One region of the Thiofaba sp. EF100 genome, then DNA from elsewhere that is predicted to be linked to it. Evidence: predicted binding sites of a transcription regulator. Region 1 holds the regulator's gene; the other holds the start of a gene.

Region 1 (3,270 bases):
CATCACCCAGGGCCAGCTCACGCTGACGGCTGACAAGGCCACCATCCACCTGCGCGACGGCCAGTTCGACCGCGCCATCCTCGAAGGGCGTCCCGTGATCTACCAGGACCGCGACGATGCGGGCCAGCCCATCCGCGGCGAAGCCCGGAGGATGGATTACCAGGCCCTCGACGAGATCATCACCCTGAGCGGCCAGGCGCGGATCGAGCGGGCCGGCGACACCCTCGCCAGCGAGCGCATCGTCTACCACCTCAAGAACGAAGTGGTGGACGCCGGTGCCGGCGGCAGCGACCGCGTGCGCATGACCCTGCAGCCGCGCAGTGCCGGCGAGGGCAAGAAACCGTGAGCACTCCCGGCCACACCCTCCGCGCCGAGGGGCTGAACAAGCGCTACGGCGCGCGCACCGTGGTGCACGCCATGACGCTCGAGGTACGCACCGGCGAGATCGTCGGCCTGCTGGGACCGAACGGCGCGGGCAAGACCACCAGCTTCTACATGATCACCGGCCTGGTGAAGCCGGATGGCGGGAAGATCCTGCTCGACGACCAGGATATTTCCTCCCTGCCAATGCACACCCGCGCCCGCCTCGGCGTCGGCTACCTGCCGCAAGAGCCCTCCGTCTTCCGCAAGCTCTCCGTGGAGGACAACCTCCTCGCCGTGCTCGAACTGCGAGCGGATCTACGCCGCGCCTCGGATCGGCAGACGATCTGCAACCAACTGCTCGAAGAGCTGCACATCAGCCACGTGCGCCACAGCCTCGGCCTGAGCCTGTCCGGCGGCGAACGGCGGCGGGTCGAGATCGCCCGTGCCCTGGCCGCCGAGCCGCGTTTCCTGCTGCTCGACGAGCCCTTCGCCGGGGTGGACCCGATCAGCGTGCTGGACATCCAGCGCCTGATCCGCCACCTCGCCGAACGCGGCATCGGCGTGCTGATCACCGATCACAACGTGCGCGAGACCCTGCGCATCTGCAGCCACGCCACCATCATGCATGCCGGGGGGGTGCTGGCCGAGGGCACGCCGGAGGCCATCCTCGCCGACCCGCGCGTGCGCGAGGTCTACCTTGGCGAACAGTTCAGCCTGTGAGCATGACGCTCAGACTGCATACCCCGCCAACGCTTCGCGCTAGAATGACGCCATGATGACCATCCCATTGATGCAGGCATGAAGGCCGGACTCGAGCTCAGACAGGGGCTATCGCTTGCGATGACCCCCCAGCTGCAGCAGTCCATCCGGCTACTCCAGCTCTCCAGCCTCGAACTGCAGACCGAGATCCAGCAGGCCATCGAGGCCAACCCCATGCTGGAGATCGAAGACGAGAGCGGCGAGGAGACCGAGCCGGCTGCCATCGAAGCCCATGAGGCCCTGCCCACCACCCGCCTGGACGAGGCAGACACCACCCTCGACCTCGAGGCCCCGCGCCAGGAAATGCCCGAGGAGCTGCCCCTCGACAGCCGCTGGGATGACATCTTCGAAGCCGACGGCAGCACCAGCTACAGCAAGGGCAGCGCGGAGGACGAGGAGCGCGACTTCCTCAGCTACACCAGCAGCGGGCAGGAAAGCCTGCACGACCACCTGCTCTCGCAGATGCTGCTCACCCCCCTCTCACCGCGCGACCAACAGATTGCCACCGCCATCATCGAATCCGTGGACGAGGACGGCTTCCTCGAGCAGCCCCTGGAGAGCATCGTCGAGGGCCTGCGTCGGGACCTGCCGGATGTCGAGCTGGACGAGGCGCAGGCCATGCTCCACCTCGTCCAGCAGTTCGACCCGCCCGGCGTCGCGGCGCGCGACCTCGGCGAATGCCTCGCGATCCAGCTGCGACAGGTCGAGGCCCCCACCCCGGCCCACAGCGATGCCGCGCGCCTGCTCGAACACCTCGACCTTTTGGCTAGCCGCGACTACGTCCGCCTGCAGCGCCTGCTGAAGATCGACGCCGAGGCCCTCAAGGCGGCCCTGCAGGTCTTGCAGGGACTCAACCCACGCCCCGGCGCCGAACTGCGCAGTCAGGACGTCGAATACGTGATCCCGGACGTGATCGTGCGCCGCATCCAAGGGCAGTGGCGGGTCGAACTCAACCCCGAGGTCACCCCCAAACTTCGCATCAACAACCTGTACGCCGGCCTCATCCAGCGCGGCCGCCGCGGTGAGGACATGAACTACATGCGCAACGCCCTGCAGGAGGCGCGCTGGTTCATCAAGAGCGTGCAGAGCCGCAATGAAACGCTGCTCGCGGTGGCCGAGGCCATCGTGCGCCGCCAGCAGGATTTCTTCGAGCACGGCGAGGCCGCCATGCGCCCCCTGGTGCTGCGCGAGATCGCCGAGGAGTTGGGACTGCACGAGTCGACCATCTCCCGCGTCACCACCAACAAGTACATGCACACCCCGCGCGGCGTGGTGGAGTTCAAGCACTTCTTCTCCAGCCACGTGGGCACCGCGGATGGCGGAGAGGCCTCCTCCACCGCCATCCGCGCCCGGATCAAGCAGCTGGTGGCGGAGGAACCGGCCAACAAGCCGCTGAGCGACAGTCGTCTCACCCAGCTGCTGGAGGCCGAAGGCATCAACGTCGCCCGTCGGACCGTCGCCAAATACCGCGAGTCCCTCGGCATCCCCCCCTCCAACGAGCGCAAGCGTCTCTGCTGATGAAGACCCTGACCATTGCCGACATCCTCACCCCCGAGCGGGTCAAGCTCGACCAGGAATGCTCGAGCAAGAAGCGCGCGCTTGAGCTCGTCAGCCAGATCGTCGCCGGCGCCCAGGAAGGGCTCGAAGCGTGGGCCATCTTCGATACCCTGCTGGCCCGCGAACGGCTCGGCAGCACCGGCGTCGGCCGCGGCATCGCCATCCCGCACGGCAAACTGCCCGCCCTCAAGGCCCCGGTGGGCGCCTTCATGCGCCTTGAGAACGGGATCGACTTCGATAGCCCGGATGGCGTCCCGGTGAGCCTGATCTTCGCCATCCTCGTCCCCGAAGGCGGGGAAGAGGCCCACCTGGCCATCCTCGGCCAGCTCGCCCGCCGCTTCAGTGACCCCGAATTCTGCACCGCCATCCGCCAGGCGCAGAACAGCGAGATTGCCTTCAGCCTGCTGACCCGCAAAGTAGCCAGCGTGGAGGACGCTTCCGGCAGTGGCACGCAGCAAGAACATGAGCACGGACCCCCCTGACCCTGCCCCGGAGTCGGCCTCAGCCGCAGGCATCCTCAGCCTGCATGGCGTCTTTCTCGCCCTGCGGGTGCCGCCCCCTGGGGACACGCCCCGATGCGTTGGGCCTTCC
Region 2 (3,270 bases), on a different contig from region 1:
GGCGAAGGTCATCTGGAAGACGACGAACACGGATTCGGGGATGACCCCGGTCAGGCTGTCCTTCCCGATCCCGGCGAGGAAGGCCTTGTTCAGGGTGCCGATGAAGGAGTTGAGATTGGTGACCCCCTCCTCCATGCCGGTGGTGTCGAAGGCCAGCGAGTAGCCGAACAGCATCCACAGCACACCGACGAGGCCGGTGATGGCGAAGCTCTGCATCAGCGTGCCGAGCACGTTCTTCTTGCGCACCATGCCGCCATAAAACAGCGCCACGCCAGGGATGGTCATCATCAGCACCAGCACGGTGGAGGTCAGCATCCACGCGGTGGCGCCGGAGTCCAAGGTGGGGGCCGCCTCGGCGGCGGCCGTCACCGTCTCGGTGACCACCTCGACCGCGGGGGCGGCCTCTTCGGCCAGGGCCAGCGACCCGGTGGCGAGGGTACCGAGCATGAGCATCGATTTGAGAAGCATCGGATTCATCGTGCGCCCTCCTTACAGTGCGCTAGGGCCGGTCTCGCCGGTACGGATGCGGATGGCCTGCTCGATGGGGGAGACGAAGATCTTGCCGTCGCCGATCTTGCCGGTCTTGGCCGCGCGGGTGATGGCCTCGATCACCGTGTCGACCAGCGGATCGTCCACGACCATGTCCAGCTTGATCTTGGGCAGGAAGTCCACGACGTATTCCGCGCCGCGGTACAGTTCGGTGTGACCCTTCTGGCGGCCGAAGCCTTTCACTTCGGACACGGTCAGGCCCTGGACCCCCACCTCGGCGAGGCTCTCGCGAACCTCGTCGAGCTTGAAGGGTTTGATGATGGCGGTGATGAGTTTCATCTCGTCCCTCCGATCAGAACGACTTGAGGAAGGACAGATAGACGCGGCCGTCCGCGACATCCTTGCCTGCCCAAGTGTAGGCAGCCTTGTCGGCATTGGTGTCCGAGTAGGCCAGGGTCACGACGCCAAAGCCGACATCCTTGGTCACGCCCACCTTCCAGTCGGTGTAGGACGCCAGGTCGTTGTCCTTGACGCTCTGGTAGCCGACATGGCCGATCACGCCCCAGCCGTCGCCCAGGTCGTAGGTGGCGGAGAGGTCGGCGTAGTAGCTGCCGCGGGTCTTGGCGAAGAGGTCGGTTTCTGAGCCCCAGCCTACGAAGTGGTCGGACACCACGTAGTTGACTTTGGCGGTGAGGATCCCGTAGCTGAGGCCGGCATAGACCTCGGTGGTGTCGGGCGTCGGGCCGGCGGCCTGGGCCGTCTCCGTGCGATCACCGGGATAGTAATAGGTGATTACGCCTACATCGAAGCCAAGATCCTTGGTGATGGAGCCCTTAAAGCCACCGTACAGGTCAATCTCCATGCTGTTGCTTTCTTTCAGGCCGAGTGCACTCACCCATTCGACGTTGGAGCCCCAGGTGCCCACGTAGAAGCCGCTTTCATGGGCGAAATCGAAACCGCCCTGGATGGCCGGCTTGTGCTGGGTTTGCGAAATGCCGCGGAAGAGGTAATCGCTGGTCAGGCCGATGTTGGCGCTCAGGGTGTAAGGGGACTTGGCCTCCTCGGCCATGGCGGGGGCGTGGGCGGCGGCGAGGCCCAGGGTCATCAGAACACCGGCAGTGACTTTTTTCATGGAAACGTGCATGGAAGCATCCTCTTGGTATGGGGCGGTTGTTGCAGGATCGCAGGAAGTCTCTAGCAGGAGCAGTGCCAATTTGATATTGGCTTGAAAATCAATGTCTTGTTGAATGGTCTGGGCCCTTGCCAAGGGCGCGGAGGCGTGGTGCACCAATATGGTGCGCAGCGGTGCCCAGTTAAGAGGCGTTCACGAGCGGACTCCTGGGCTAGCAGGCCGTTGAAAAAAAGGGTTTCAACGGCCTGCTAAGGCAAGCCATGGAAGGCTTGCACGAAGATCAATCACGTTAAGTGATTGATCTTCGCAGCCCGTCGCGGACATGCGCCGCGACGAGGCGAGTTGAAAAAGGGCAGGAAGCCCTTTTTCAACACCCTGCTAGACTTGGTCCGGTCAGACAATGAGGTGCCCCCATGCTCGACCCTAAACAACTGGATGATTTCGCCCGCCGCCTGGGCGAGGCCCTGCCTGCCGGCCTGACCGAGCTGCGCGCCGACCTCGAAAAGACCGCGCGCCTCGGATTGCAGCAGATGCTGGAGAAAATGGATCTGGTCACGCGCGAGGAATTCGAGGTGCAGAAGGCCGTGCTGGAGCGCACCCGCGCCAGGCTCGAGGCGCTCGAGCACCGCGTGGCCGCGCTGGAGGCCGCGGCCCACGGGGCCGACCGGGAGTAAGCTAGGGAAAACGATGAGCACGAGATTCTCCCCTCCCCCACCAGGGGGGAGGGAACGAGCCACAATCAAGGTTGCATCGTTTCCCAAAAAGAGCCCAGGAGGGGCACCATGTCTTTGGCCATCACCTACGCCCGTGCCCAGGTCGGTATCGAGGCCCCGCTGGTCAGCGTGGAGACCCATGTCGCCAACGGACTGCCCAGCTTCGCCCTGGTCGGCCTGCCGGAGGCTGCGGTGCGCGAAAGCCGCGAGCGGGTGCGCGCCGCCCTCTTGACCTGCGGCTACGAAATGCCGCCGCGCCGCATCACCGTCAACCTCGCGCCCGCCGACCTGCCCAAGGAGGGCGGCCGCTTCGACCTGGCCATGGCCCTCGGTCTGCTGGCCGCCACGGGGCAGCTCGCGCCGGATCGCTTCGCGCCCTACGAATTCCTGGGGGAGCTGGCCCTCAGCGGTGCACTGCGCCCGGTGCCCGGCGTGCTCCCGGCGGCCATGCGTGCGCGGGATGCCGGGCGCGCGCTGATCCTGCCGCATGGGAATGTCGCCGAGGCTGCGCGGGTGTCGGGGGGGCAGATCTTCGGTGCGGGGCATCTGCGCGAGGTGGTGGCCCACCTGCTCGGGGCCGAGCCCCTGAGCCCGGCGTCGCCGGGCTCAGGGGGCGGCGTGCCGGCCGTGCCCGACCTGCGCGACGTGCGTGGTCAGCACCGCGCCAGGCGTGCGCTGGAGATCGCCGCCGCCGGCGGGCATAACCTGCTGATGATCGGTCCGCCCGGGGCGGGCAAGAGCATGCTGGCGCACCGGCTGGCGGGCATCCTTCCCGCCATGGGGGAGGAGGAGGCCCTGGAGAGCGCCGCCATCTGGTCGGTCAGCAGCCAGGGCTTCGATGAGGCGCGCTGGGGCGTGCGCCCCTTCCGCGCCCCGCACCACACCGCCTCCGGCATCGCCCTGATCGGCGGCGGCTCGAGCCCGCGCCCGGGCGAG

The links. Region 1 encodes sigma-54, which starts transcription at its own class of promoters, with help from an activator protein. Its sites were predicted from a motif close to TGGCANGNTNCNTGCTT; they were not measured.
Region 2: V6D91_RS06235 (TorF family putative porin) is a predicted target of sigma-54. The motif match lies at 1,685-1,701, and genes of this name have one in related genera.

The regions. Positions count from the first base shown of each region.
Region 1 covers NZ_JBAJEY010000001.1:587,627-590,896, forward strand. The annotation lists gene lptA (lipopolysaccharide transport periplasmic protein LptA) at 1-346, shown strand, start outside; gene lptB (LPS export ABC transporter ATP-binding protein) at 343-1,083, shown strand; gene V6D91_RS02875 (RNA polymerase factor sigma-54) at 1,162-2,640, shown strand; gene V6D91_RS02880 (PTS sugar transporter subunit IIA) at 2,640-3,161, shown strand.
Region 2 covers NZ_JBAJEY010000002.1:380,951-384,220, forward strand. The annotation lists gene V6D91_RS06225 (ammonium transporter) at 1-477, opposite strand, end outside; gene V6D91_RS06230 (P-II family nitrogen regulator) at 490-828, opposite strand; gene V6D91_RS06235 (TorF family putative porin) at 842-1,621, opposite strand; gene V6D91_RS06240 (accessory factor UbiK family protein) at 2,035-2,295, shown strand; gene V6D91_RS06245 (YifB family Mg chelatase-like AAA ATPase) at 2,404-3,270, shown strand, end outside.